Regions from separate parts of the Mesorhizobium sp. BR115XR7A genome, predicted to be linked through region 3. Evidence: riboswitches for the same ligand, from Rfam matches in the RefSeq annotation. Region 3 holds a riboswitch; each other region holds the start of a gene.
What was found. A riboswitch is a leader RNA that binds a small molecule or an ion and turns the genes downstream of it on or off. The one in region 3 is predicted to bind cobalamin.
Positions count from the first base shown of each region.

Region 1 (7,217 bases), on a different contig from region 3:
GTAAGTCTGACCGGCGGTTCGTTCCGCCGGCGTCAAGCTCGGGAAGATCGGCCCGTGCGTCTGCCCATCACGCGACCATGTCTCAGCCCCGGCGCGCAGGCCGCCGGAGAATTCTGGCGCGTCATTGTCGGCGTGGCGGAGCCATTCGGGATCCTCATGCCGGCTCATCAGGCCGCGGCCGTAGATCGGCACCAGCCGCGACAGGTCCTTGTGGACGCCCGGGCAGTGCAGGCACTCGTTGAAGTTTTCCCAAAAAATCTTCCAGTTGCAGTTCATCACCTTGCGCAGCACGTGCCCTGATACCAGCATTTCCAGCGGCCAGTTGCCGAAGTCGCCGGAGGCCGGGTCGAAGGAGGATTGCGCCGAGCTGGCGGCATCTTCCGCAAGATTGACGAAGACGAAGCCCCGCCACACCGAGTGCGCGACGCGATAAAGCGGGTGATCGGCCTTGTCGAAGCCGTCAGGCAGCGATTTCGACGGCACGCGCACCAGATCGCCACGCAGAGAATAGGACCAGGCATGATACGGGCAGGTGATCAGCCGCGCCTTCAGCCGGCCCTGGCTTTCCTGGCAAAGCTGCGAGCCGCGATGCCGGCAGGTGTTGTGGAAGGCATGCAACTCGCCGGTGTCGTCGCGCAGCAGGAGGATTTCCTGCGTACCGACGCGGAAGGTGCGGAACGCCAAAGGCTGGGCAAGGTCGGCCTCGCGGCAGACGAGCAGCCAGTTCCTGTACCAGATGGCGTCGAGATCGCGCTGATAGTTGTCCTGGTCCCAATAGGCCGACGAGGGCAGCGTCGGCTCGGTTCGAGTCAGGCCGTTATAGGGCACGCACTCGCTGGCATTGGGCTGCATGGCTGGCTTCCCGTGAGGGGTGCCAGCCGACACCCGGCCATGAAGTTTGTCAATCGGGACGGGATGAGGGCAGCTTCGCCGATACGGCGCTCCTGCGCTGGCGGCTGTCGGAATTTGGTTTGCCGGGCGCGGCGAATTTCCCTATAGTCCCCGATGTCGTCGGTTCCTTTTTGGAGCCAAGAGGGAATGCGGTGCGGGCAGGAATTCCTGCCCAATGCCGTGGCTGCCCCCGCAACTGTGTGCGGTAGTCCTCTCCATATGCCACTGAAGATTTTTCTTCGGGAAGGTGGGGAAGGGCGCTTATCCGCGAGCCAGGAGACCTGCCGGCGACAGGAAACTGACTTCGATGCCCTCGGGTGGAGGGCGAAAGGACAAGACATGACTACCGCTTCCGTCTCCCTCGGCGCCTCCGTCTCCTCGCAGTCGCGCTTCATGCAGCTCGCGCTCGCGGCGCTGCTCGGCATCTTCGTCGTCGGCTTTGTCGGCTTCTCGCATATCGATGCGGTCCACAATGCTGCCCACGACTATCGCCACTCGATGGCGTTTCCCTGCCACTAACGAGGATCCGACATCATGAATCTGTTTCGCAACGTCGTGTTCGTCGCGGCGATCGCGGGGCTCGTGGCCGGTGTCGTTCTCGCCTGCATGCAGGCCTATGCCACCGTGCCGCTGATCCTCAAGGCGGAAGTCTACGAAAGGGCCGGCGGCGGCCACCACCATGATCACGCGGCCGCACCAGCGGCGACCAATGATGCCATGAGCACGGTGGCGCCCGCTGGGAATGCCATGAGCTCTGCCGCGCCCGCGGGCACCGATGCCGTGACACCGGCGGAGGAAGACGAAGGCTGGGCGCCGGCCGACGGTTTCGAGCGTTTCGCCTTTAGCGTGGTTGCCAATATCGTCACCGGCATCGGCTTCGCACTGGTCCTGGTCGCGGTTTCCGAGTTCTTCGGCGGCGTCGGCAACTGGCGCCAAGGTGTGTTCTGGGGCTTGGCCGGCTTTGCCGTGTTCACACTGGCACCGGGTCTCGGACTGCAGCCGGAACTGCCGGCAATGCCGGCGGCCGATCTTCTGCCGCGCCAGATCTGGTGGACGGCGACGGCGGCCGCGACCGCGATCGGCCTAGGCCTGATCGTGTTTCGCAGATCGCTGCCATTGACCATCCTCGCCGTCTTGCTGATCGTCGCGCCGCATGTCGTCGGCGCGCCGCAGCCCGACAGTTTCGAAACACCGATCCCGGAAGGCCTGCACCATCAGTTCGTGGTGGCGGTGACGGTGACCAATCTGGTGTTCTGGCTGGTGCTCGGCGCGATCGTGGGCGTGGTGCGCAGGCGCTTCACCGGCATGGCGACCAGCCTGCGCGACAGCTTTGCCTGATCGCGGCAGGCTGACCTTCATCATCGGTGGTGCGCGCTCCGGCAAGAGCGCGCACGCCGAAACCCTGATGACGGCATTGCCCTCGCCATGGGCCTATATCGCCACGGCGCAAGCCCATGACGACGAGATGCGCGAGCGCATCGCGCTGCACCGCTCGCGGCGCGGTGAGGGCTGGTCGACCACCGATGCGCCACTCGACCTCGCCGAAGCGCTGGAGGCGTTGCCAGACGGGCAGCCGGTGCTTGTCGACTGCCTGACGCTGTGGCTGACCAACCACACGCTGGCCGATCACGACGTCGAGGCCGCGTGCCGGCGGCTGGCGGACGTGCTGTCTCGGCCGCGCGGACCGTGGTTCGTGGTAACGAACGAGGTCGGGCAAGGCATCGTGCCCGACAACGCGCTGGCGCGTCGGTTTCGTGACGATGCCGGCCGGCTCAACCAGCGGGTCGCCGCGATTGCCGACACGGTGCTGCTCATGGTGGCGGGGCTACCGCTCAAGGTGAAGTGAAATGACCGATATCGACGACAAGGATGAAGAACGCCATCGCGCCAAGATGGCCAAGCGCAAGGCGGTGCAGGACGCCGAGGTTGCGGGCAAGACGATCGAGAAGGGGTTGCTGATCGTCAACACCGGTCCCGGCAAGGGCAAGACCACGGCCGCCTTCGGTCTTGCGCTGCGCATGCTCGGCTACGGCAAGCGCGTCGGCGTCGTCCAGTTCATCAAGGGCAAATGGCACACCGGCGAGAAGGAGGCCTTTGCCGTCTTTGGCGACCGTGTCGTCTGGCACGCAATGGGCGAGGGTTTCACCTGGGAGACGCAGGACCTGAAGCGCGATATCGCTGCCGCCGAGGCCGCCTGGGCCAAGGCTCTGGAATTGATCGCCGACCCCTCGATCAGCCTTGTCGTGCTCGACGAGCTCAACATTGCCTTGCGCTACGACTATCTCGCTCTCGACAAGGTGGTTGCGGCGCTCAAGGCTCGCCGCGAAGGCCTGCATGTCGTCGTCACCGGCCGCAACGCCAAGCCGGCACTGGTCGAGGCGGCGGACCTGGTCACCGAGATGGGGGTGACAAAGCACCATTTCTCGGCTGGCGTGAAAGCGCAGCAAGGCATCGAGTTCTAGAAAACCAGAACGGCGATCAGCGCGACAAGGCCGAACAAGCCGATCAGCAGGTAGTCCGCGACCCGGTAAAGCTTGAGCGCCCGCCTGATATCGCCGCTGTCGACATCGCGGCGGCCGCCTTCGCCCATGAAGATGTCGTCGACCATGACACCGCCATAGCTGCGTGGTCCGGCGAGCGCCAGCCCGAGCGCGCCGGCCATGGCCGCTTCCGGCCAGCCGGCATTGGGCGAGCGGTGTTTTTTCGCGTCGCGCCTCACCGCCTGCCAGGCGTCGCGGGGGTCGGCGCCCTCGACCAGGAGGGAAGCGAGCACGATCAGCAGCGCCGTCAGCCGCGATGCAGGCAGGTTGATCCAGTCGTCGAAGCGCGCCGCCGCCCAGCCGAAGGCCTCATGGCGCGGAGTCCGGTGGCCGACCATCGAATCGGCGGTGTTGGCCGCCTTGTAGGCCGCGCCGCCGGCGAGCCCTCCGACCCCGGTCCAGAAGGCGGGGGCGACGATGCCGTCGGAAAAATTTTCCGCCAGGCTCTCGATCGCCGCGCGGCAGACGCCGGCGCGGTCGAGCGTCTCGGGATCACGGCCGACGATCCGCGAAACGGCGGCTCGGCCCATGTCGAGGCCTCCGCTGTCGAGCGCGTCGGCGACGGCTTCGACATGTTCGTAAAGGCTTTTCTGCGACAGAAGCGATGTCGCCAGAAAGACGGCAACGATCCACCCCAGGGGGACGAACCAGAGCAGAACAAGCTGCACGCAAAGGCCCGCTATCGCAGGCACCAGCACGATGACCAGAAGCGCCTGGACACCACGTTGGCGACGCAACGCGTCGGGATCAGTGGCGCGGTTGAGCCGCAAGTCGAGAAAGGATATCAGCCTGCCGAACCATGTCACCGGATGGCCGATGGCGCGAAACAGCCAGTCGGGATAACCAAGGGCGAATTCGACAATTAATGACAGGAAAGCGATCAGGACTGACATGAAGCTTCTTGAAGGAGCGGTGGACCATGGTGGAAGTCTTGGCCGGGCAAGGGCGCTTTTCCCCAATGCCGTGCTGCCTTTCGTCGACCTCTCGACCGGTATCAATCCGCACTCCTACCCGCTTTTCGACCTGCCCGCCACCTCGCTGTGGCGATTGCCAGAGGCCGCGCGTGGACGCGAACTGATAGAGATCGCGGCCAACACCTATGGCGCGCCTTCCCCAGCAAGCGTGGTGGCGGCCCCTGGCACACAGATCCTGTTGCCGCGCGTCGCCTCGCTGGTGAGGCCCGGCAAGGCAATGGTGCTGGGGCCGACCTATGCCGAACACGCCCGGGCGGCGGCGATTGCCGGGCACGACGTGGTCGAGGTCAGCGATTTCGCGGCGCTGGCGAAAGCCGACCTCGCCATCATAGTCAATCCGAACAATCCCGATGGGCGCGTCGTCGAGCGCGACCGGTTGCTGGTGCTGGCCGCTGGACTTCGCGCCAAGGGCGGGCTGCTGGTCGTCGACGAGGCGTTCATGGATGTCGGTCCACGCGAGCACAGCCTCGCCGGCGATGTCGGCCAGGGCGGCATCGTCGTGCTGCGTTCGTTCGGCAAGTTCTTTGGTTTGGCCGGCCTGCGGCTCGGGTTCGCGCTTGCCGACGCGCCGACGGCTGAACGGCTGGACATGCAGTTCGGGCCGTGGGCTGTCGCAGGACCGGCCCTGGAATACGGCATCCGCGCGCTCGCCGATCTCGACTGGCAGGATGCGATGCGGGCCTCGCTGGCGGAAGCGACGGTGCGGCTCGACGCGCTGTTTAGCCGTTTCGGCGTTCCCGTCGCGGGCGGCACCACGCTGTTCCGCTATCTCAGCCTGCCCGATGCCGGCGGCCTGTTTTCCGGGCTTGGCCAGAGCGGTATCCTGCTGCGGCATTTCTCCGAACGGCCGCATGCCTTGCGCGCCGGACTGCCGGGGAGCGAGGAGGAGTGGCGCAGGATCGAATCCGCCCTTGCCGATTGGGCGTCGCGGCGCGAGGATCGGTCGAAAGGTTTCAAACAATGATCCATGTCTGCTCACTGGCGAAAATCGAGGAAGTGGTGGCCAGGACCGGCGCCGACCGCATGCTGTCGCTGCTCGCCGCCGGAACGGACGTAGTCCGACCGGCCTCGATCCCAAGGGAAAACCATCTGCACCTGGTCATGCACGACATCGCCGTGGCGCAGGACGGCATGACCATGCCGGGCGAGGAGCATGTCCGTAACCTGCTCGATTTCGCACGCCGCTGGGACCGGGCGAAACCAATGCTGGTGCACTGCTATGCCGGCATCAGCCGTTCGACCGCCTCGGCCTATATCATCGCCGCGGCTTTGGCGCCGAAACGCAACGAGGTGGAACTGGCGCGGACGCTGCGAGCGCTGTCACCTTCGGCGACGCCCAATCCGCGGCTGATCGCGGTGGCCGACGCGCTGCTCGAGCGCAACGGCCGCATGAACGAGGCGATCGAGTCGATCGGGCGCGGCGCCGACGCCTTTGAAGGCACGCCGTTCGCCCTCCAGATCGACGGTTAGCTATTTCAGCCACTCCGCGAGCTTGGCCTTGCGCACATCCCGCACCAGGTTGATGAACCCGTCAGCCTGATATTCCGCGGTCAGCCGGCCTTTCTCGGCTGTCGCGATGCTGGCGTCGCCGACCACGCCGTTCGGGTTGAGATCCCCGGCAATCCAGGCGAAGGCGTGGGTGCCTGTGTGGCGCAACAGCGAGAATTCCTGCTCGGCCTTGGCGACGTTGGAAACGAAATTGTCGGCCTTGCCCATGTCGACGAGATCTGGCCGGAAATGCAGCATCAGCGACGTCTCGACATCGCCGCCATGAATGCCGTGACGATCCTCGAGTTCGGTGTACATGCCGGCCGGGCGGCCAAAGCGCTGCCAACTGGTCTTCACCGCCAGCATCTTTTCGCGCACGCGCAATTCGCGCGTGACGATGCCCATGATCTCCTCATTGCCGCCATGCGAATTGACGACGATGAGCTTGCGCACCCCGGCGCGCGCGATCGACAGGCCGAGCTCGGTCCAGGCGTCGACCAGCGTCGTTGCCGGCAGGGTGAGAGTGCCCGGCGCGTGCAGATGCTCGTTCGACTTGCCCACCGCCTGGACCGGCAGGATGCGAATGTCGAGATCGTCGGGCAAGCGTGAAATCACCGTGTCGAGCATGCCGTTCATGATCGAAGTGTCGGTCGAGACGGGCAGATGCGGTCCATGCTGCTCGATCGCCGCCAGCGGCAGCACCGCGATCGTGGCTTCGGGATCGATCGAGGCGTATTCGGTGGTCCGATAGTCGCCCCACCATACGCGTTTCTTGCCAGCAGTCATGTCACGCCTCTTCAAATGATCAGGTCAGACCTAGCGCGGTGCGGCAGGTCTGTCGATCACCCGGCCGCGATGGCCTCGACCTCGACCTTGAATTCGGGCCGGGCAAAGCCGGAAACGATCATCAGCGTCGAGGCCGGCGCCGGGCTCGAAAACAGCCGGTCGCGAACCTCCATGTAGGGCCGCAGATGCGCGCGGTCGGTGACATAGGCGTTGATGCGAACGATGTCGCCAAGTCCCAGCCCGGCTTCGCCCAGAACCGCCGCGATGTTCCTGAAGCAGAGTTCGGCCTGTGCGCCGGCATCTTCCGGTATCTGGTCGTCCGCCGTGATGGCGACCTGGCCCGAGCACAGCACCAGCCGCTTGCCGGCCGGCACCTCGACGCCGTGGCTGTAGCGGGCAAAGGGTGGCTTGATCGACTCAGGGGTGAGGAACTTGAACATGGCAATCTCCTGGATATGGCCAGCCTAAGGCCGGACGCATTGCACCATCAAGATGGTGGTGCATGTCGCCGGTGCGATTGTGGACAGGCGTTCAAAAA
Region 1 covers NZ_JAIUHW010000010.1:71,224-78,440, reverse strand. Annotated here, with positions in the region: gene LB557_RS21355 (aromatic ring-hydroxylating oxygenase subunit alpha) at 1-852, opposite strand, end outside; cobalamin riboswitch at 996-1,195, shown strand; gene LB557_RS21350 (CbtB domain-containing protein) at 1,231-1,410, shown strand; gene LB557_RS21345 (CbtA family protein) at 1,426-2,229, shown strand; gene cobU (bifunctional adenosylcobinamide kinase/adenosylcobinamide-phosphate guanylyltransferase) at 2,222-2,737, shown strand; gene cobO (cob(I)yrinic acid a,c-diamide adenosyltransferase) at 2,739-3,353, shown strand; gene cbiB (adenosylcobinamide-phosphate synthase CbiB) at 3,350-4,324, opposite strand; gene cobD (threonine-phosphate decarboxylase CobD) at 4,323-5,369, shown strand; gene LB557_RS21320 (tyrosine phosphatase family protein) at 5,366-5,875, shown strand; gene LB557_RS21315 (creatininase family protein) at 5,876-6,679, opposite strand; gene LB557_RS21310 (RidA family protein) at 6,736-7,119, opposite strand.
Region 1: another riboswitch for cobalamin. It lies ahead of LB557_RS21350 (CbtB domain-containing protein); the one in region 3 lies ahead of bluB (5,6-dimethylbenzimidazole synthase).

Region 2 (7,217 bases), on a different contig from region 3:
CAGCACTGCCAAAAACACCATCATTGACCAGAAACCGAGCATGCCGATCTTCGAGAAGGACACTGCCCAGGGGAAGAGGAAGGCAACTTCCAGGTCGAATATAATGAACAGGATCGACACCAGGTAGAAGCGGATGTCGAATTTCATGCGGGCATCGTCGAACGAGTTGAAACCGCACTCGTAGGCGGAAAGCTTTTCGGGATCGGGGTTGCGATACGCCACCAGGAACGGAGCCGCCAGCAGCGCCAGGCCGACGACCAGTGCCACGCCGATAAACAGGACGATGGGCAGGTACGAACTGAGAAGTGCGTTCATGCAGCGGCTTTCCGTTGGCGCCAATCCATTTTGACTACAGCACCGAACCTTAATGCGGAAGCGTGACAGATTAACCGCTGAACCGTTTTAAGGGGCCTATGCTGCAACGCGGCGAGGGTTAGCGCAGCACTTCCAGCGAAGCAAGTCAAACCTTGTTCAAAACACCGAGCTGGACGGCATTCCGGGAGAAACTGGTCCCATCCGCTCCTGTTTGATTTCCTTCGCTTTTAACTCCACTTTTCTCTCCTGACAGGGTTGCCGCCAAAACCCTGCTAGCATGGACGGGAATCACGCCGGGCAATGACGCCAGACAGGTCCATCAGGGACGCATACGCATGAAGGAAAAGATCTCGCTTGCCGCCGCCCGGCGCATCGCCCTCGCCGCCCAGGGATTTCTCGATCCCCGCCCCGCCGGCACGCCGGACCGCCGCCATTTCGCCCGCGTTCTGTCCCGCACCGGCCTGTTGCAGATCGATTCCGTCAGTGCGGTGGTGCGCGCTCATTACATGCCGCTCTATTCGCGTCTCGGCCCCTATCCCCTCGCTTTGCTCGACAACGCCGCCGTAACGCGCAAGCGCACCGTCTTCGAATATTGGGCGCATGAAGCCTCGTTCCTGCCGGTCGAGACCTACCCACTGATGCGCTGGCGCATGCAGCGCGCTGAGCAAGGCGATGAAATGTATCTGGGGCTGGCCAAATGGGGCCGCGAGCACGCCGCCTATATAGAAGAGATCTACCGCGAGGTCGTCGCGCGCGGGCCGATCGCCGCTTCGGCGCTCGAAGGCCAGAAAGGCTCCGGTGGCTGGTGGGGTTGGAGCCATGCCAAGCACGCCTTCGAATGGCTGTTCTGGGCCGGGCGCATCACCACCGCGCACCGGCGCGGCTTCGAGCGCTTTTACGACCTGCCGGAGCGCGTGCTGCCGCAGGCGATCCTCGATCTGCCGGTACCGACGCCTGAGGACGCGCACCGCGAATTGCTGCGCATTTCCGCCCGTGCCCATGGCGTGGCGACATCAGGCGACCTGCGCGATTATTTTCGACTCTCGCCGGCCGACATGAAAGGCCGGCTGGAGGAACTGGTCGAGCTCGGCGACTTGCTGCCGGTCCGTGTCGAGGGCTGGGACAAGCCGGCTTACCTTCACAAGGGCGCCCGTATCCCGCGCAAGATCGAGGCCCGCGCTCTGCTGGCGCCGTTCGATCCGGTCGTCTTCGAGCGTTCGCGCTCGGAGCGGCTGTTCGACTTCCATTACCGCATCGAAATCTACACGCCGGCCGACAAGCGCCAATACGGCTACTATGTCCTGCCTTTCCTGCTCGGCGACAGGATCGTGGCGCGCGTCGACCTCAAGGCTGACCGGCCGGCCAGTGTCCTGCGCGTCCATGCCGCCTACGCCGAGCCCGGCGCACCGCCCGAAACCGCAGCCCAGCTCTTCGAGGAATTGAAGCAGATGCAGGGCTGGCTTGGCCTCGAGCGCATGGAAATAACACCTGCCGGCGACCTCGGCCCGGCGCTGTCCGACATCGCGGTGTCGTAAGCTCGCGTTGACACCGCTGCCCGCAAGAGCCTAAATCCCATCCAGACGGTCTCCTCTCGGCAAAGGGAGGAGCCAAGAGGGAATGCGGTGCGGGATTGAAGATCCCAAATCCGCGGCTGTCCCCGCAACTGTGAGCGAAGAGCCAAGGCCGAAAGCCACTGGGATTGTCCCGGGAAGGCGGCTACCCAAGGCGATGACCCGCGAGCCAGGAGACCTGCCGTCTGGAATGCAAGAATCCGATCGCCTGGCGGGTTTTCCGGGCAAGGAGCCTGATGTGGATCGCGACAGCAGTTTTTCGGCTGAAACAACCGACATTTCGTCCGGCGGGGATCATCCCCTGGCCGGCATCACGGTCATCGTCTGCGCTTCCTGTCGCGACGAGACCGGCTCCGATGCCCATCCCCGGGCCGGCGAACTTTTGGCCGAAGATACGCGCCAAGCCGCCTCGGGCGAGAAGATTCGCATCCGCACGGTCGAATGCCTCGGCAATTGCAAGCGCCGGCTGAGCGCCGCGGTCCTGCGCGACGGCTGCTGGAGCTATGTGTTCGGCGATCTAACCACGACCAGCGGCGCCGATCTCGTCACCGGCGCGAAACTCTTCGCCACCTCGAACGACGGCCTCATTCCCTGGCGAGGCAGACCCGATAGCCTCAAGCGCGGCCTCGTTGCCCGCATCCCTCCCCTCGACATGCTGAAAGATTGATCATGACAACATCTCTGTCCCGCGTTCCCTGCACCGTCGTCACCGGCTTCCTCGGCGCCGGCAAGACGACGCTGGTCCGCCATCTCCTGGAAAACGCCGGCGGCAAGCGGATCGCCATCATCGTCAACGAGTTCGGCGACATCGGCATCGACGGCGAGATCCTCAAGGGATGCGGCATCGACACCTGCCCAGAGGAAAACATCGTCGAACTGGCCAATGGCTGCATCTGCTGCACCGTGGCCGACGATTTTGTGCCGGCGCTCGACAAGATCCTGTCGCTGACGCCGAAGGTCGACCATATCCTGATCGAAACCTCGGGCCTCGCTCTGCCCAAACCGCTGGTCCAGGCTTTCCAGTGGCCGACGGTGAAGAGCCGCGTAACGGTCGATGGCGTCATCGCCGTGGTCGACGGTCCCGCACTGGCGGAAGGCCGCGTCGCCAATGACATGGACGCCCTGCAGGCGCAGCGCGCGCAGGACCAGAGCCTCGACCATGACGATCCGGTCGAGGAAGTGTTCGAGGACCAGATCGCCTGCGCCGACCTAATCATCCTGTCGAAGAGCGACCTGATGGACGCCGCCGGCTCGGCTCGCGCCAAGGCCATCGTCAACGAACACTCCGCCCGCGCCGTGAAGATCGTGCCGACGTCTCATGGCAAGGTCGATCCCTCGGTGCTGCTCGGGCTCGGTCTCGCCGTCGAGGACGACATCGAGAACCGCAAGTCCCACCATGACGGCGCATTCGATCACGAGCATGACGACTTCGACACGTTCATCGTCGACATTCCCTCGATCGCCAATCCCGACGAGCTGGCAAAGCGCGTCGCCGCGGCCGCCGAACAGGAAAACGTGCTGCGCGTGAAAGGCTTCGTCGAGGTCGGCGGCAAACCTATGCGGCTCCTGCTGCAAGCCGTCGGCCCGCGCGTCAATCATTACTATGACCGCGCCTGGACCGCTGGGGACGACCGCCGCTCGCGGCTCGTCGTTATTGGCCTCAAGGGGCTGAACCGCCCGGCGATCGAACGTATCCTCGCCGGCTGATTTTCAGGCCCGGGCCACGATGCACATCCTCACCACGACCTCCGCCTCGCTCGACGACCTCGCCGAGCCTGTCGATCTCAGGCAGACGCCAGCGGATATCGTGGCCCTGTCCTTCACCGACAGCGATCTCGCCGGACTGGCTGCGGCGTGGAAGGCCGATGCCGGTCGCCTGCCCTCTATGCGCTTGGCCGCACTGCGCGACCTGCGCCATCCCATGTCCGTCGACCTCTGGATAGACAGCGTCGCCCGCCACGCCAAAATCATCCTGGTGCGCATCCTCGGCGGCTACGACTGGTGGCGCTATGGCTGCGACCAACTGGCGGTGATTGCCCGCGAACGCGGCATCAAACTGGCGCTGCTTCCCGGCGAAAGCCACGACGAGGATCTTAGGCTGGTCGAAGCCTCGACGCTGCGGCGCGCCGAACTGGACGGCCTGCTCGGCTATTTCCACGAGGGCGGCCCGGCCAATATGGGCGCGCTGGTGCACAGGCTGGCAGGCTTGGCTGGACAGGATGCGCCCGTCGCCAACCCGGTCAGGGTGCCGAAGGCCGGTTACTATCAGGCTGGATTGGGGGTCGCGGAGGAGCCGGCCGGTTCCAATAGCGGCACTCCCATTATCCCGATTCTCTTCTACCGATCGATGCTGCTTGCCGCCGATGTCGCCCCGATCGATGCGCTGGCCGAGGCTTTGCGCTCCAGGGGATTGGCACCGGTCCCGATCTTCGTTTCCAGTCTGAAGGATCCGGTGTCGCTGGCGTTCGTCGAAAATGCCATCGCATCGCTGAAACCCGCCGCGATCGTCACCGCGACCGCGTTCGCTTCCGGCGCCGAGCCCGGCGTCGAAACCCTGTTCGACCGCGCCGGCGCGCCCGTCTTCCAGGTCATCGTCGCCACCACGCGCCGTGACATCTGGGAAAACAACCAGCGCGGCCTGGCGCCCGCCGACCTTGCCATGCATGTCGTGCTGCCCGAACTCGACGGCCGCATCCTCGCCGGCGCCATTTCCTTCAAGGCCGAGAGCGATATCGATCCGGCGCTTGGCCATCGTGCGTTGGCGAACCGGCCGGAACTGGATCGGGTGGAGCAAGTGGCGGGTCGAGTCGCGGCTTTCATCCGGCTGCGCGAAACGAAGCGGGAGGAGCGCAAGCTCGCGATCCTCATTCCCGATTATCCCGGTGCCCCCGGCCGCACAGGCTATGCGGTCGGGCTGGACGTGCCGTCCAGCGTGCTGGCCATGCTGCACGACTTGAGCGAACAGGGCTATGCCATTGACGGGATTCCGCAAACGCCGCGTGAATTGCTGGATTTGCTGGAGCGGGGCAGTGATGGGCTGGGGTTGAATGACTATCTCGACTTCTCGAAAGAGTTGCCGACATCGGCGATTGCTGCGGTAAAGGCTGCGTGGGGCAGAGCGGAAAATGAGACAGGTCTTCGCTCGCACACACCTTCGCTATCAGGCAAACACCACTTCCCCTTCCGCGCCGCGCATTTCGGCAATGTCACCGTGGCCCTCGCCCCCGACCGGGGCCGCTCGGCCGATCGCCGCGCCGACTATCACGACCCGACCCTCCCCCCGCGCCATGCCCTGATCGCCTTTGGCCTGTGGCTGCGCAAATCGCTCGGCGTCCACGCTCTCGTCCATGTCGGCGCCCACGGCACGCTGGAATGGCTGCCCGGCAAAACCGTCGCGCTGTCGCAAACCTGCTTTCCCGAGATCGTCACCGGCGCATTACCCGTCATCTATCCGTTCATCGTTTCCAACCCAGGCGAAGCAGCGCAGGCCAAACGGCGCATTGCCGCCGTCACGCTTGGCCATTTGCCGCCGCCGCTGGCAGGCGCCGGGCTGGACGAGGACCAGCACAAGCTCGAGCGGCTGGTCGACGAATACGCCCAGGCCGACGGGCTCGACCGCCGTCGCCGCGACCGGCTCGCCAGGCTGATTGTCGAAACCGCGCAAAAGACCGGCCTTGCCTCGGAAGCCGGCGTCGCCAAGACCGACGCGCCCGACGAAGCGCTGCGCCGCATCGACGCCTGGCTCTGCGACCTCAAGGATTTCGCCATCAAGGATGGGCTGCACATCTACGGCCGCGTTCCAAACGACGAACCAGACTCCAGGCGCCGGCAAAGCGCGGACACCGAGAAGGCCTCCCTGCTCGCCGCGCTCGATGGCCGTCACGTCAAGGCGGGCCCGGCCGGCGCACCCGCGCGTGGTCGTTCCGATGTTTTGCCCACTGGCCGCAACCTGTTCACCTCGGATCCGCGCACCATGCCGACGCCGACCGCCTATGATCTTGGCAAAGCCGGGGCGGAAGAAGTGGTGCGCGGCTACACGCAGTCGCATGGCGACTGGCCGCGTTCGCTGGTGATCGATCTCTGGGGTTCGGCCTCGCTGCGCACCGGCGGCGAGGAAGTCGCGCAGGGACTGGCCTTGATGGGCTGCCGGCCGCAATGGGACACTGCCACCGGCCGCATCACCAGCATCGAGGTATTGCCCCCGGCGGCGCTCGGCCGCCCACGTGTCGACGTCACCTGGCGTATATCAGGTCTGTTCCGCGACATGTTCCCGACCCAGATCGCGCTGATCGACGCCGCCGCCAAGGCCGTTGCCGCGCGCGACGAGGACGATTCGGAAAACCCGCTCGCCGCCAAAACCCGCGCCGACGGCAAGGTCAGCCCACGTATCTTCGGCACTTCGCCCGGCACGTACGGCGCCGGCGTCGAGGACATGCTGTCGAGCGGCGACTGGACGGCGCGCGAAGAGATCGGCCGCGCCTATCTCGACGCGACCTCGCATGCCTATGGCGGTGCCGGCGGCGAAGGCGTCTCGGCACCTGGAGCGTTTGAAGACCGCATCGCCGAGGCCGATCTTCTCGTCCACACCGGCGACGACCCCGGCCGCGACATTCTCGAAGGCTCCGCCGACGTCGCTTTCGTCGGCGGCTTCTCGGCCGCCTTGGCCACACTTGGCAGGAACGCCGATGTCATCGTGCTCGATACGACCGATCCGCAAAAGCCGAAACCGCGATCGGTCGGCGAAGCGGTGTCACGCGTGGTGCGCGCCCGTGCGGTCAATTCACGTTTCATATCGGGCCAGATGCGCCACGGTCCGCGCGGCGCCTCGGAATTCGCCGAAACCGTCGACCGGCTGGTCGGCTTCGCCGAGACCACCCATGCCATTTCAGGCTCGCTGATCGAGGCTGTGCACGATGCCTATCTTGGCGACGCGGACGTCCGCGCCTTCATCCTGCGCGAAAATCCCGCAGCCGCCAAAGTCATTGCCGAGCGCTTCTTGTCGGCGCGCCGGCGTGGCCTCTGGCATCCCTTGCGCAATTCCATCGACGACGATCTCGCCGCGCTGATCGCCGAGGCCAACGCGCTCGGGGTCGCGGCATGAACGCCTTCTCGCGCCGTGGCGCCTGCCCTGCTTTGTCGGCGCCGATGCAGACAGGCGACGGCCTGCTGGTGCGGCTCAACCCGGTCGCCGGAGGCCCATCTTCCGGAGGATTGTCGCCGAAGCTTTTGATCGGGCTGGGCGAATCCGCGTTGCGGCATGGCAACGGCATCATGGAAGTGACAGCGCGTGGGAGCTTGCAGATACGTGGGCTGACAACGGAAAGTGCCGCG
Region 2 covers NZ_JAIUHW010000010.1:115,739-122,955, forward strand. Annotated here, with positions in the region: gene LB557_RS21535 (NADH-quinone oxidoreductase subunit A) at 1-315, opposite strand, end outside; gene LB557_RS21540 (winged helix-turn-helix domain-containing protein) at 651-1,850, shown strand; cobalamin riboswitch at 1,880-2,087, shown strand; gene LB557_RS21545 (DUF1636 family protein) at 2,125-2,553, shown strand; gene cobW (cobalamin biosynthesis protein CobW) at 2,556-3,593, shown strand; gene cobN (cobaltochelatase subunit CobN) at 3,613-6,987, shown strand; gene cobG (precorrin-3B synthase) at 6,984-7,217, shown strand, end outside.
Region 2: another riboswitch for cobalamin. It lies ahead of LB557_RS21545 (DUF1636 family protein); the one in region 3 lies ahead of bluB (5,6-dimethylbenzimidazole synthase).

Region 3 (7,217 bases):
ATTGTTCATCGCCTCATAAGCCATGCCGGCCGACATGGCGCCGTCGCCGATGACGGAGATGACATTGTTGCGCCCGCCTGAGAGGTCGCGGGCGGCGGCCATGCCGAGGCCGGCCGATATCGATGTCGAGGAGTGGGCGGCGCCGAACGGGTCGTATTCGCTCTCGGCTCGGCGGGTGAAGCCCGACAACCCGCCTTCCTGGCGCAAGGTGCGGATGCGGTCGCGACGGCCGGTCAGTATCTTGTGTGGATAGGCCTGGTGGCCGACATCCCAGATCAGCCGGTCATCGGGTGTGTTGAAGACATAGTGCAGCGCCACGGTCAGTTCGACCACGCCCAGCCCGGCTCCGAGATGGCCGCCGGTGCGCGACACCGCGTCGATCAGTTCGAGGCGAAGCTCTGATGCCAGTTGCGGCAAGTCGCTCTCGGCCAGCGTGCGCAGGTCGGCCGGGACGCGAACCCTATCGAGAAGCGGCGTATGCGGCGTTGCGTTCACGTTGGGCCCAGACTTTCTGTTCATCGGCGGATAGGCCGCCGGCCGGCGAAAGTAAATGCGTGTCGCTGACGCGGACGGTCAGCCCCTCACGATCTTCTCAGCCTTCCGGCAGCGGGATGAATTCTTTCTCATCGCCAGGAACGATATCGAAGCGGCCGGTCTTCCATTCCTGCTTGGCCTGCTCGATGCGCTCCTTGGACGAGGAAACGAAATTCCACCAGATGTAGCGCTTCGAACCGAGAGACGCGCCGCCGAACAGCATGAAATGCGCACCCATCGATGACGATATGATGATCTCGTCGCCGGGCCGGAACACCAGCAGCCGTTCCGCTGGAAAGGCATCACCCGAAATCGAAACCTCGCCCTCCAGCGTGTAGATGGCGCGCTCCTCGGCATCGCGCGGGATTTTGACGCTGGCGCCAGGCGCCAGCCGCAAATCTGCATAGAGTGTTTCGGAATCGGCCCGCACCGGAGACCGCAACCCCTGGAAATCGCCGATGACGACGCGGCCGCTGACGCCTTCGGCGTCGATTTCGGGAAGCCGCAGCGCCGCTGTGTTCTCGAACACCGGTGCCACCTCTTCCTTGCCGTCCGGCAGAGCCAACCAGGTCTGCAGGCCGGAGATCGACATCGGCGCGCCGCGCAATTCCTGCGGCGTGCGTTCGGAGTGGACGATGCCGCGACCGGCCGTCATCAGGTTCACGTCGCCGGGTTGAATGACCATTTCGGTGCCGAGCGAATCGCGGTGCCTGATCTTGCCGTCGAACAGATAGGTCACGGTCGACAGGCCGATATGCGGGTGGGGACGGACATCGAGCGCCTGGCCGGCACGCATGATCGCGGGGCCCATTCGATCGAAGAAGATGAACGGCCCGACCAGGCGCCGCTTGGCTGTCGGCAAGGCGCGACGCACCTCGAAACCGCCAATGTCCTTGGCGTTGGGGATAACCATCAACTCGATCTGGTCGCTGGCGAAGGCATCGCCGGCCTCAGGGTCCTTGCCGGGGAAGAAGCTCATGAACTCTCCTCGTCAGCGGTTAATGGGCGCTTGGGCATATCAGGCGAACCGGATCGCCGCTTTTGCTTTTAATTTGGCCGCCACCTCTTCGCGATTGCGCGGATGCTGGTGGGTTTCGAGGGAATCGAGCAATTCGCGTGCGGATGCCGCGATGGCTTCGACGGCATGATCGAACGCATGCTGGTTCTTGGCAGAAGGCCGCGTTGTGCCGCTCAGCTTGCGGACAAACTGCAGTGCCGCGTCGCGGACTTCGTCGTTGGTTGCCGGCGGATCAAAATTGAACAGGGTCTTGATGTTTCTGCACATCGCTTCCGTAGCTCCTCTTGTCCGTTTCAATCGGGACGAACTGTATCCTCAATGATGATCGTGTCCAAAAACCGGTAGGCTGCTCCGGACCTCAGTCCGCGTCGAGCGGCTCGGTTCCAACCGGCTTGCCGTCGCGCGACAGCCTGATCTTCTCGACCTTGTCCTCGGCGGCCTTCAGCAGCCGGTCGCAATGGACCTTCAGCGCCTCGCCCCGCTCGTAAATCCGGATCGACTGGTCGAGCGGCACGTCGCCACGCTCCAGATCATCGACGATCTTCTCCAGTGCGTCGAGTGCCTGTTCAAAGCTCATCGCCTTGACGTCTTCGTTGATCTCACCGGTCATCATTCATCCTTTCATCAGTCGCCCGACATGGGCGGCGACCGAAAATGCCAATCCCTGCAGATCGTAGCCGCCCTCGAGCAGGCTGACGAGCCGGTTGCCGCCGTGGATTGCGGCGCGCTGCATCAGCTGGCCGGTCGCCCAGTCGAAATCGTCTTCGGTCAGATTGATTTCCGCCAGCGGGTCGCGATGGTGCGCGTCGAAGCCGGCCGAAACGATAATCAGATCCGGCGCGAAATTGTCGAGTGCCGGCAGCACGCGCGACAGGAACGCATCGCGAAACACCTCGCTGCCCGTCCGAGGCGCCAGCGGCGCATTGACGATGTTGCCGGCGCCGGTCTCACTCTTCGCGCCCGTGCCGGGATAAAGCGGCATCTGGTGCGTCGAGCAATAGAGCACCGAGGGATCGTCCCAAAAAATATCCTGGGTGCCGTTGCCGTGATGCACGTCCCAGTCGACGACGGCGACACGCTCGGCGCCATGCTTCCTCTGCGCATGGCGCGCTGCGATTGCCGCCGTGTTGAAGAAGCAGAAGCCCATGGCCGTGGTCTTTTCGGCATGGTGGCCGGGCGGGCGGGCGGCGACGAAGACGTTGTCGGCGCGGCCCGCAAAGACGTCGTCGACGGCGGCATTGGCGGCACCGATCGCCGTAATCACCGCCTGCCAGCTTTTCGGGCTGGCGGTGGTGTCGGCGTCGATGCGGGCAATGCCTTCGTCGGGGATGGCGGCGCGGACACGCGCGACGAAATCGGCGGGATGCGCGTAGAGGATGGTCGCCTCGTCGCCTTGCGGTGCCTCGACGCGGTCAAGCGCGGCAAAAGCTTCGTCGTCGAGCACGCGCTCGATGGCGCGCAGGCGGTCGGGCCGCTCAGGGTGACCGGGCGGGGTGATGTGTTCGAGAAAGATCGGGTGCGTGTAGAGACGGGTGGCCATGCCCTCTATCTAGTGCCCCGGCGCCGTGATGGCCATGCGTCGCGGCTTGATCGCTGGGGAAAATCGAACCTGCGTCCATTGATGTCGCTGCGGGCATTGGCGTCGCCGGCCCTTCGGAGTAAGACTGCCGCTACTGCCTGGTGCCTGCCGGTCTGTTTGTTTTAGCCGCATTCTGCGACGCCAAGTGATTCCACTTGGCTGCAAATGCCCTGGCGGGAGAATCGGGAACACGGTTGAACTCCGTGGCGTGCCCAACGCTGTGAGGGGGACCGCGCCGGTAAATGCCACTGTCGATGACGGGAAGGCACCGGACGCGGGTTGATCCCGAGCCAGAAGACCGGCCTGGCAGGCATCGTCATCCGCATGGTCAGGCGGATGACATCGGTTGCAATCGCAAGGGGACAAGCGATGCCGGAAGCTATGACCACTCCAATGGGCGATGGATTTGACCAGATTGCGCGCGACGCTGTTTACCGCGCCATCTTCACGCGGCGCGACGTCCGCAGCCATTTTACATCGGAGGCCATCGACGACGAGGTGCTGGCGCGGCTGCTGCTTGCCGCCCACCACGCGCCATCGGTCGGCTTCATGCAACCCTGGAATTTCATCGTCATTCGCGATGCCGCGCGGCGGGCGGAAGTGCGCGACCTGTTCCTGGCCGCGCGAGAACGGGAACTGCCTGAAATCGAGGCAGAACGGCAGGCGCTCTACCGCAAGCTCAAGCTCGAAGGCATTTGCGAAAGCGCTCTCAACATCTGCATCACCTGCGACCGCGAACGCTCGAAAGGCTCGCCGCTGGGGCGCTGGCACAATCCGGAGATGGATCTCTACAGCACGGTCTGCGCGGTGCAGAATTTCTGGCTGGCGGCACGCGCCGAGGGCGTTGGCGTCGGCTGGGTCAGCATCATCGAGGCGCAAGCGCTGAAAAGCCTGCTGGCTATTCCCGATCAGGTGACACCGATCGCCTATCTCTGCGTCGGCCGCGTTTCCGAATTCGCACCGAAGCCGGATCTCGAAACACACGGCTGGGGCCGGCGGCTGCCGTTGCCCGAGCTTATCATGAGCGAGACTTTTCGCGGACAAGGCGAAGCGCCGCTCAAATCAGCAGTGGCGCGCCTCGGCACCGTCGCCGGTGCGCCGGCGAGGCCGGTTGATCAGCTCGTCGCGCCGGCAGTGCCCCAGCGCGAACCGCCGAAAGTGGAGAGCGCCTTGTCCTTGAGTTCCCTGAACTTCGACGAGGCTTCGGCCAGCCTGGCGTCCCAGGCGGCATCGGGCACCTGACCCTCGATGGTCTTGAAATAGACCTGCATCAGGCAGGCAATGGCGAACGGCTCAATGAAGGCCGCCTTGAAAGCCCAGGCAAAGACGATTGCCAGCACGAAAGCCCAGCCGGCGAGCTGCCCGGGGATGACGTAAAGAATAGCGGCTGCCGGAGCCAGCATCAGCAGGAAAATCACGAACGACACGCCCCACATGATGCCCCCTAGCCAGACGGGATTCTTGACCATGGTCTTGCCGTTCTGGGCGTAGAGCACAACGCCTTGGCGCGCGGTTTCGAACGGCGAGGACGAACTGATGCGGATGTTGTAGCCGAGAATGATCTCGTCGACATAGGTCAGCGACAGGCGAATCACCGTGTTGAGGAACGAAACCAGGCCGCTCAGGCCAGGAATGGGCAGGAAGGCCGCGATGCCGCCGAGCAGGCCGGTGATGGCGCGTATGGCGCCCTTGACCAATTGGTCGACGACGAAAAGGATGTTGGCCTCGGCAAAACGCTCGGTCACGACCTCTTTCGCGTAGGCGATCTGGTTCTGGCCGTTGGGAATATCATGGCCGTCGATCAGATGCACCATGACGGCGATATGGCCCGCCTTAACGACGTAGAGGATGTATTCGCGGATCCAGTAGACGGCGATCGAGACGATGCCGAAACCGACCACGCCGCCCCACATCGCAAAAGACAATGGTCCGTCGGGATCGGTGGAAATATGGCCGACGCCATAGCCGACGGAGGCGCCGGTGCCGGTGGCCACGATGTAGGCCAGGGTGATCCCAAAATAGATGATCATGCGAAAGACAATGAAAGGCCAGGTCCGCATCATGATGGACACCGACCTGCCGATATCGAAATCCCACATGCCCCGAATCTCCCCTCAGAGATGGCTGCGGAGGATGCGCTCAAACCGGCTATTGTCAATTGCAGGCAGTGGCGGGACTGCCATGGTGGTTCATCTTGAAAGCGCTTCCGGCTTTTTCAGCAGGCCTTCGAGCAATTGCTTGAACGCGGCCACCACCATCTTCGATGTCGTTTCGGGATCTTGCGAATTGGCGATGCGCTGCGCGGCCTGGCTGCTCGCCCCATTGATCAGCCGCGCTGCCGACTCCGGGTCGACGCCGGGGACGACCACCCCTTCCCGCTGCAGCGCTGTCAGATGATCGGTCATTGAACCGACGCAGGCATTGGCATTCGACCACAGTGCCGGATCGCCCAGCACAGCCGGACCATCCCGGAACATGATGCGCTGGATTTCCGGCTCCAGTGCCATTTCGATATAGGTGGTGCATTCGTCGACGAAATGCTGCCAGCGGGTCGGCGCCCGCGACGCGACCTCATTCACCCGGGCCGCCATTTCCGCGTCGATTTCGGCGATAACCGCCTCAAGCAGTCCCTTCTTGTCGCCGAAGTGATGATAAAGGGCGCCGCGCGTCAGCCCGGCCGACGCGGTGAAATCATCCATCGACGCTTCGGCATAGCCGATGGTGCCGAAAGCCTGGCGCGCTGCGGCGATCAGCTTGGCGCGTGTCTCGGCGATCATCTCCTTGCGCGGTCGATGCATGCTTCTGGCCTTACTTACATACGCTCCGTACGCCAATTGACATACGCGACGTATGCTCTATTTAACACTTATACGTCTCGTATGTAATTGTCGAATCGCCCCTTGTCGAGGAACAGGATCATGCAAAACCCCTATTCGGAAATCTTTCGCGCTCCCGGAGCCACGGGCTTTGCCGCCGCCGGCTTCATGGCGCGCCTGCCGATCGCCATGGCGCCGATCGGCATCGTGGCGATGCTGTCGCAGACGCGTGGCGAATACTGGCTGGCGGGTGCGGTTTCGGCGACATTCGCCTTGGCCAATGCCTTCCTGGCGCCGCAAATATCGAGGTTGGTCGACCGCCTCGGCCAGACGCGGGTTGTCGTACCCACCACCATCATCTCCGTGCTCGCATTCGCGGCCCTGATCGCATCGGCCAATCAAGACTGGCCGGTATGGACGCTGTTCGCGTCGGCGCTGCTGGCCGCGGCAATGCCAAGCATGCCGGCCATGGTGCGGGCGCGCTGGACCGAGATTTTCCGGGGCCGGTCCGAGATGAACACCGCCTTCGCCTTCGAGTCGGCGGCGGACGAACTGGTCTATATCGCCGGCGCATCGCTATCTGTGGGCCTCAGCGCCGCGCTGTTCCCGGAAGCGGGCGTGCTCGTCAGCACGCTGTTCCTCGCCTTGGGCTCGATAGCCTTCATTCTGCAGCGTTCGACCGAGCCGCAAGTGCGGCCGGTGGACCATGGCTCCAGCGGCTCGGCAATCCGCCTGGGGCCGGTTCAAATCATCACCTTCGCCATGATCTTCATCGGCGCGACCTTCGCGACGACGGAGGTGAGCACGGTGGCGATCACCAAGGAACTCGGCCAGCCGGGCACTGCCAGTCTCGTCATCGGCGTCTATGCGCTGGGCTCCTTCGTGCTCGGCATCATCATCGGCGCGCTCAACCTGAAAGCACCGCTGCAGCGCCAGCTCGCCATCGCGGTTGCCTTGGTCGCGCTCGGCACACTGCTGCCGCTTACCGCCAGCACCGTGCCAGCGCTCGCGCTGACTGTCTTCATCAGTGGCGTGGCGATCTCGCCGACCTTCATCACCGCCTTCGGCCTGATCGAGCGGCATGTCCCGGAAGCGATGCTGACCGAAGGCATCACCTGGGTAACCACCGGGATCGGCATCGGCATGGCGCTGGGCTCCTTCGCCGCCGGCGCCGTGGTGGATGCATTCGGCGCCCAGAACGGATTCTGGGTCTCGGTGACGTCAGGCGCTATCGCGCTGATCACGGTGCTGCTCGGCCAGCGCAGCCTCG
Region 3 covers NZ_JAIUHW010000004.1:48,750-55,966, forward strand. Annotated here, with positions in the region: gene dxs (1-deoxy-D-xylulose-5-phosphate synthase) at 1-519, opposite strand, end outside; gene LB557_RS09715 (pirin family protein) at 593-1,513, opposite strand; gene LB557_RS09720 (DUF2277 domain-containing protein) at 1,553-1,819, opposite strand; gene LB557_RS09725 (exodeoxyribonuclease VII small subunit) at 1,911-2,162, opposite strand; gene LB557_RS09730 (histone deacetylase family protein) at 2,166-3,092, opposite strand; cobalamin riboswitch at 3,271-3,453, shown strand; partial or broken gene bluB (5,6-dimethylbenzimidazole synthase) at 3,525-4,130, shown strand; gene LB557_RS09740 (hypothetical protein) at 4,247-5,230, opposite strand; gene LB557_RS09745 (TetR/AcrR family transcriptional regulator) at 5,321-5,929, opposite strand; gene LB557_RS09750 (MFS transporter) at 6,050-7,217, shown strand, end outside.

Region 4 (7,217 bases), on a different contig from region 3:
TTGGCTGCTGTCCTCAAGGACTTGCCGGACAAGGCCTTCGGGCATGTAGAAGATCTTCTGGCTCCAGCCAAGATCGTCACCAGCGCCCCCGAAATGCGGTTCGCCGGGCGCGAAGGTCGCGACGGTGCCGCTACCGGCGTGCCAAACCTCACCTCGGCACCAGACATCATGGACGCCTCGCTCGATCAGCCCGATCAGATACTCGTTGTGGATATGCTTGGAGAAATCCTGCCGGTGATAGTCCGCCGCCAGGTAATCGAGCCCACCAAGGACATCGGAGTGCTTCATCACCGCACGATTGCGCGGCGGCCGGCCCGGAGGTTCAGAACGGCCACGCGCCTTTTCGTCGCATTCTACGGCGGTATCGGCCACTTGATGGATCAATCCAGGTCGGTCGTCACAACGATATCGTGCTCTCGTCGCGAATTTCAAACCGAAGCAGGATTAATTGCCGCCCGAAGAGGGGCCTGCTGCAGGGCGGGCAGCGGATTGGCGGGATTAATCGTGTTTCAAGCTTGGGAAGTGGACCCGAGCGACGCGTGGCCGGATGGCCGATATCGAGAAGAAGACCAAGCGCTATCCTCTCCGATCTGACGGATGAGGAATGGTCGCGGATACAACCGTTCCTGCCGGGCGCGGCCAAGACCGGGCGGCGCGTGGTATTGAACGCGTTCCGCTACATGGCCCGATCGGATGGCGGCTGGCGCATGCTGCCAAAGGATTTCCCGCCCATATCGGCCGCGGTCGAGACGCCTTACGGATACGCCCACGGACTGCGCGAACTGGCTGGAACGTTCCCCGGCCTGACGACCGAGCAGCAGGCGCCGATCAAGGCGCTGAACGCAGAATACGCCAAAACTCGAAGCCGAGGACGAGCGTGCCAACGAACTGCCGGCCGATGTTGACGAACGGCTCCCAGGGGCGGCTACGGCTGCACTCATTGTCGGATCTTCGACGAAGTCGGACATCCGACACAGCGCTATCGGAGTGACCGCATTGTTCTGCAACGATTTTCTCATTTGGCACGACACATGCGGGGGCTATCCCGCATGAGCGCTCCGTCAATCTCGATTGATGCGAGCAGGATTCAATCAAGGCGCAGTGCGTCGCTTCTGAAGATCAAGGAGAGAAAAGTATGGCGAGAGCGCGAATTGGCGTGGCGCGGGCAATGACAGCGGCTGTCGTCCTCATCGTTGCGGGACAGGCCGGCGCGGCAGATGTTGGGCAAGCCGCGAGCGTCCCGCAGGCAGAAGCCTGCGTCGCGGAAGCGCCAAGCCCCTGGCAGATCCGCCTGCGTGCGTTGGGGGTGATCACCGAGGATTCGGGCTATGTCAATGCGGTGCCCGGCTCCGGTCTTTCGTATTCGAACACCGTGACGCCGGAACTCGATATCTCATATTTCTTCACGGACAACATCGCCGCCGAACTCATACTCGGCACCACCTATGCCAACATCGATGGCCAGGGTGCGATCGGCGGGCTGGGCAAGGTAGGCAAGGTTTGGCTGCTGCCGCCCACGCTCACATTGCAGTATCATTTTACCGATTTCGGCGCCTTCGAGCCCTATATCGGCGCCGGCGTGAACTATACGATCTTCTATCATCAGCAAGCCGGCAGCGCCGATGATCTCAAGGTCAAGAACACATTCGGCGCCGCGCTGCAGGTCGGATTCGACTACATGGTGGACGAGCACTGGGGCGTCAACTTCGACGTGAAGAAGCTTTTCCTCAAGCCCGACTTCGACGTCACTGTCGCCGGCGCCAAGCTCACGGGCAAGGCCAAGCTCGATCCCTGGTTGATAGGCGCAGGTCTCACCTACCGCTTCTGAGGACGAAGCACACTGGGGGGGGCACTTTTCGAAGTCCGCGCGCGGATCTTCCGTGCCGAGAAGTGGACCCGCGATGGTCTTGAAGGAGTTGTTGGCATGCGTGTAGAAAACGATCATTGCGACGTGATCGGTGTGCCGGCCGCTCCCACGCAACTTGATCGTCTTTCTTCTGCGATTCTGCGGCAGGGGGGGATGGCGCGAGTGTCGCTGCCAGGCGATGTGGTGACCTGGGCGGCAGCCCGTCACCAGACGCTCAGGCAGATGCTTTCCGACCAGCGTTTCAATAAGGACTGGCGACAGTGGCGGGCGCTGCAGGACGGCGAGATTCCCGAGGATCATCCGCTGATCGGGATATGCAAAGTGGACAACATGACCACGGCGCACGGCGCCGATCACCGGCGCTTGCGCGGCCTGCTGTCCAGCAGCTTCGCGCCCAGTCGTATCGCCTTGCTGGCGCCACGGATCGAACAATGCGTCGATCGACTCCTGGCCGAGATGGCGCAGCGCGGCGGCAGTGCCGATCTGATGTGCGAGTTCGCCGCTCCGCTGCCCACCAACGTGATCGCCGAACTGTTCGGTTTGCCGGACGAACAGCGCGAAGAGATCGTCGCGCTCACCTACAGCCTGGCCAACACCTCCGCCACAGCCGAAGAGGTGCGACAGACGCGGCAGCGCATCCCGGAGTTCTTCCGTCGCCTGATCGCGCTCAAGCGGGGCCAGCTCGGCGATGATCTGGCTTCGGCCCTGATCGTCGCGCGTGACAAAGGCGAGCTCGTTTCCGACACCGAGCTCATCGACATGCTGTTCATGGTGCTCTCTGCGGGCTTCGTGACCACCGCCGGCGTCATCGGCAATGGCGTGCTGGCATTGCTGACGCATCCGCAGCAACTGCACCTGGTGCGCAGCGGCCAAGTTCCGTGGTCACAGGCGATCGAGGAGATCCTGCGCTGGGGCAGCTCAGCGGCCAATCTGCCGTTCCGCTATGCCACCCAGGACGTGGAGATCGACGGATGCATGGTCCGCCGCGGCGATGCCGTCCTGATGGCGTTCGATGCGGCGAACGGGGACGAAAAGGCCTTCGGTCCTGGCGCCGACAGATTCGATGTCACCCGGCGGCACAACCCGCATTTGTCGTTCGGCGAGGGGCCGCATTCCTGCCTGGGCGCTGCGCTGGCGCGCCTGGAATTGCGCTGCGCCTTCCCCGCGCTGTTCGGGCGGCTGGAGGATCTGGCGCTGACCATCGCTGCGGAGGACGTCGTCTACATGCCGTCTTACGTCATTCGCTGCCCGCAGCGCCTGCCGGTCAGCTTCCGCCCTTCCGTCGCTTAGAGAGTGCCGCATTCACCCCGGATTCGGTGATTCTCGGTTCGCCGGGGTGGCTGGTCTCGCACGAGGGGGGCGAGCATGCCCGGTTACGCACGATCGTGGCGCCGGCCTTCAGCAATCGCAGGGTGAAGCTGCTCGCGCAGCAGGTCGAGGCGATCCCCGCGCAGTTGTTCGAGACGCTGGCGGCCCAGCCCCAGTCCGCCGACCTGAGGCGCCACCTCTCCTTTCCGCTTCCGGACATGTTATCAGCGTGCTGATGGGCGAGTGCGCAAGCACGCTGAGCAAAGCCGAGCGGGGAACAAATACCGGGATTCCCGGCGGACCGTGACGGCCTCGCCCCACTTTACGCTCTTGAGCCCGGCGACCTCGATCTGATCCGGCGTCGCCGATGGGGACAAGGATCTCTCCGAGCCTGCACTGATAAGAGGCGGCATCGTAAGCGGCTTTGGGCGAAAGAGACCGATCAGCGCAAGGGCACTATTCGCATCATCACATAAACATCTCGTTATATGTATTGACAAGGAGCGAAGCTGCTGTGATTGTGCGCATGTCGTGGTTCTCCGCGCGGCACTGCCGTAGCGGAGCTAAGAGGGAAGCCGGTGCGATGCCGGCGCTGCCCCCGCAACTGTTAGCGGCGAGCCAAGCCCATTGGTGTCACTGAGGCGAACGGCCTCGGGAAGACGGGCAGAGGCTTTGACCCGCGAGCCAGGAGACCTGCCACGACGAACAACGTCCACGGGCGGGGTGTCTCGGTGGCCGCAGTAGCCCGGCTTCGTGCCGCCTGCTCGCGCGTTCCTTGTCCCCACGCCCCAACCATCGGGGTATGGCATGACTGTCTCTCAACAAATTCCTGTGGCAACGCTCGGCGTGCCGCGTATCGGTCGACGGCGGGAACTGAAATTCGCGCTTGAAAGCTACTGGTCCGGAAAATCTCCCGCTGCCGACCTGCTCGCGACGGCGAAGGCGCTACGCGCCGCCAGCTGGAGGGAGCAGCACGATCGCGGCGTGTCGAAAATCCCGTCCAACGATTTCTCGCTTTATGACCATGTGCTCGACACCGTCGCCATGGTCGGCGCCGTGCCGGCACGATACGTCTGGACTGACGGCGAGGTCCCACTCGATACCTATTTCGCCATGGCGCGCGGCAACCAAGATCAGGCCGCTGATTGCGGACATGCCGGTGACGAGCATGCGGCCAACGGGCATGGCCTTGCCGCGATGGAAATGACCAAATGGTTCGACACCAACTATCACTACATTGTGCCGGAACTTACCGACGATCAGAGCTTTGCCCTCTCGTCGGCGAAACCGGTCGATCATTTCCTCGAGGCCAAGGCGCTCGGCATCCACACGCGCCCGGTCCTGCTTGGACCGGTTACCTTTCTCAAGTTGGCGAAGTCACCTGAGGAAGGTTTCAACCCTATCGCGCTCCTGCCACGGCTGCTGCCCGTCTACGAGGAGCTCCTGCGGAGGCTGAAGCTCGCGGGAGCCGATTGGGTGCAGATCGATGAGCCGGCGCTCGTGGTCGATCTGGTTCCCAACGAACGGGATGCGCTCCAATTCGCCTACTGCCGGCTGTCAAAAGCAGCACCGGAGTTGAAGATCATGGTCGCTACCTATTTCGGATCGCTGGGAGACAATCTCGAGACCGCGATTTCTCTGCCCGTGGCGGGACTGCACGTCGATCTCGTGCGCGCTCCAGAGCAGTTGGAGACCGTCGGCCGGCTCGCGCAGAAGGACCTTGTGCTCTCGCTCGGGCTGATCGACGGCCGCAACGTCTGGCGCGCGAACCTGCCTGCCATGCTTGACCGCATCAAGCCGATCGTCGCCGGTTGGCCGCGGGACCGCGTGGAGATCGCCCCGTCCTGCTCGATGCTGCATGTGCCGATCGACCTGGACATGGAGACGGCACTCGATGCGGATGTGAAATCGTGGCTCGCCTTCGCGGCGCAAAAGACCGACGAGCTGGTCGTGCTCGCCCGTGCGCTGGCCGAAGGCCGGGACGCGGTCGCCGCCGAACTAGAGGCGTCGGCTGAGGCTGCCGCCGCTCGCGCGACATCCGCTAAGGTGCATGATCCGCTCGTCGAAGGTCGGGTCGCCAGCATCAAGGTCGCCATGACGCGCCGGAAGAGCGCATTCGACGTGCGCTCCAAGCTTCAGGGCGACACGTTTGGCTTGCCATCCTTCCCCACCACGACGATCGGCTCCTTCCCGCAAACAGCCGAGGTTCGCAAGGCGCGGGCAGCCCATGCCAAGGGCGAGCTGAGTTACGTCGACTATGAGGCCTTCCTGAAAAAAGAGATAGAAGCCGCCGTTCGCTGGCAAGAAGAGATCGGACTCGACGTGCTGGTCCACGGCGAATTCGAGCGCAACGATATGGTGCAATATTTCGCTGAGCAGCTCCGCGGCTTCGCCTTCACGCAACACGGCTGGGTGCAGAGCTATGGCTCGCGCTTTGTGCGCCCCCCGATCATCATTGGCGATGTGTCGCGACAACAGCCGATGACGGTACACTGGTGGCGATATGCCCAGTCGCTGACGCCGAAGCCGGTGAAGGGCATGCTTACCGGCCCGGTGACGATCCTCAACTGGTCCTTCGTCCGAGACGACCTTGCCCGCTCAGCCGTCTGCCGCCAGGTCGCGCTCGCCATTCGCGATGAAGTGAGCGACCTCGAAAAGGCCGGCGCCGGGATGATCCAGATCGACGAAGCCGCACTGCGCGAGGGCTTGCCGCTGCGCGAGGCCGAGTGGCAGGCCTATCTCGACTGGGCCGTCGAATGCTTCCGGCTGGCTTCAACGGCGGTCGGCGATGCGACCCAGATCCACACCCATATGTGCTACTCCGAGTTCGGCGATATCGTGGACGCGATTGCCGCAATGGATGCCGATGTGATCTCCATTGAAACCTCGCGCTCGCAGATGGAACTGCTCGATACGCTTCGAACCTTCAAGTATCCGAACGAGATCGGTCCTGGTGTCTATGACATTCACTCGCCGCGAGTCCCGGAAGTGGGCGAGATTTCCAACCTTATCATGCTTGCGCGCGATCGATTGTTGGATGGCCAACTGTGGGTGAATCCCGACTGCGGTCTCAAAACGCGCAGATGGGAGGAGGTCCGCCCTGCCTTGGTGAACATGGTGGCTGCAGCACGCGCAATTCGGGAAAAAGCGCGGACGGCGTAGGGCTCGGTGCCACTCGCCGGCGGTGAGCGGCAACGCCACACACCGGGCAATCTTGGGGTGAGTCCATCCGGCGCACCCAAGGCAATCGAGCTGCCCGTGACGAAGCGCCTCGGCAAGCTTGGCCTGGCCGCGGCCCTTGTTACGGCGCGTCGAAGTCAGCTTTCCAGACGCCGGCGTTGGCTGGCGATCGAAGCAGGCTTCGGTCTCAAATGAGCCGGCCAGAAACGAGGCGGCTCACCGCCAGCCAGTTTCGGATTATTCCGTATTGGGATAATCCAGTGTCACTATCATCTCCCCGACCTTGGTCGCCGAACCCCGGTCCCGACCATCGGGAGAGGCATTGGCGATCACGCGCCGCCGGTCCGCGGAGCGTGTTCCGGGAAATCGGATGCAGGGCCAAGCTGGGGGAAGGTTCAAACGGCACTTCCGGAGACTGTTGAAGCGGCATCGACGCTCCGCCATCTGCAGCGGGCCAATTCCCGCTCGATGGCTCCGTCTCCTCTGGCTGCAATCACGATCACCGCGACGGCGAAGCCGAGCGGCCGCAGCTGGCTGGCGGACCCTTGTGTTTTGATGGTGGAAGATCAGGCGCCGGACCAGGAAAGCCGTCGCGGAAAGAGCGGGGTTGGCTTGCTCCTGGCGGATGCCGGCAGAGGTATTCGGACCGCGCTCAATCGCGATGCGCAGATGGCCGAAATTCACGAGCGGCGTCCCAAATCTCAATCGCTGCGCAGAATGCGTGCTTCAAGTGCGGCTGCGACGAAAGCTCGTCGAGCGGCTGGTGGATGGGTCTTACCGCGTAACACCTGCAGACAGGTGTCCATCGCTATCCTGCGTTTATCGGTCGCATGATGCAGATCCCGGAGCAAGATAGCGGCCG
Region 4 covers NZ_JAIUHW010000020.1:39,248-46,464, reverse strand. Annotated here, with positions in the region: gene LB557_RS29675 (AraC family transcriptional regulator) at 1-372, opposite strand, end outside; partial or broken gene LB557_RS29670 (transposase) at 548-731, shown strand; gene LB557_RS29665 (OmpW/AlkL family protein) at 1,136-1,828, shown strand; gene LB557_RS29660 (cytochrome P450 family protein) at 1,925-3,157, shown strand; partial or broken gene LB557_RS29655 (cytochrome) at 3,124-3,399, shown strand; cobalamin riboswitch at 3,691-3,891, shown strand; gene metE (5-methyltetrahydropteroyltriglutamate--homocysteine S-methyltransferase) at 4,007-6,337, shown strand; gene LB557_RS29645 (DUF982 domain-containing protein) at 7,057-7,217, opposite strand, start outside.
Region 4: another riboswitch for cobalamin. It lies ahead of metE (5-methyltetrahydropteroyltriglutamate--homocysteine S-methyltransferase); the one in region 3 lies ahead of bluB (5,6-dimethylbenzimidazole synthase).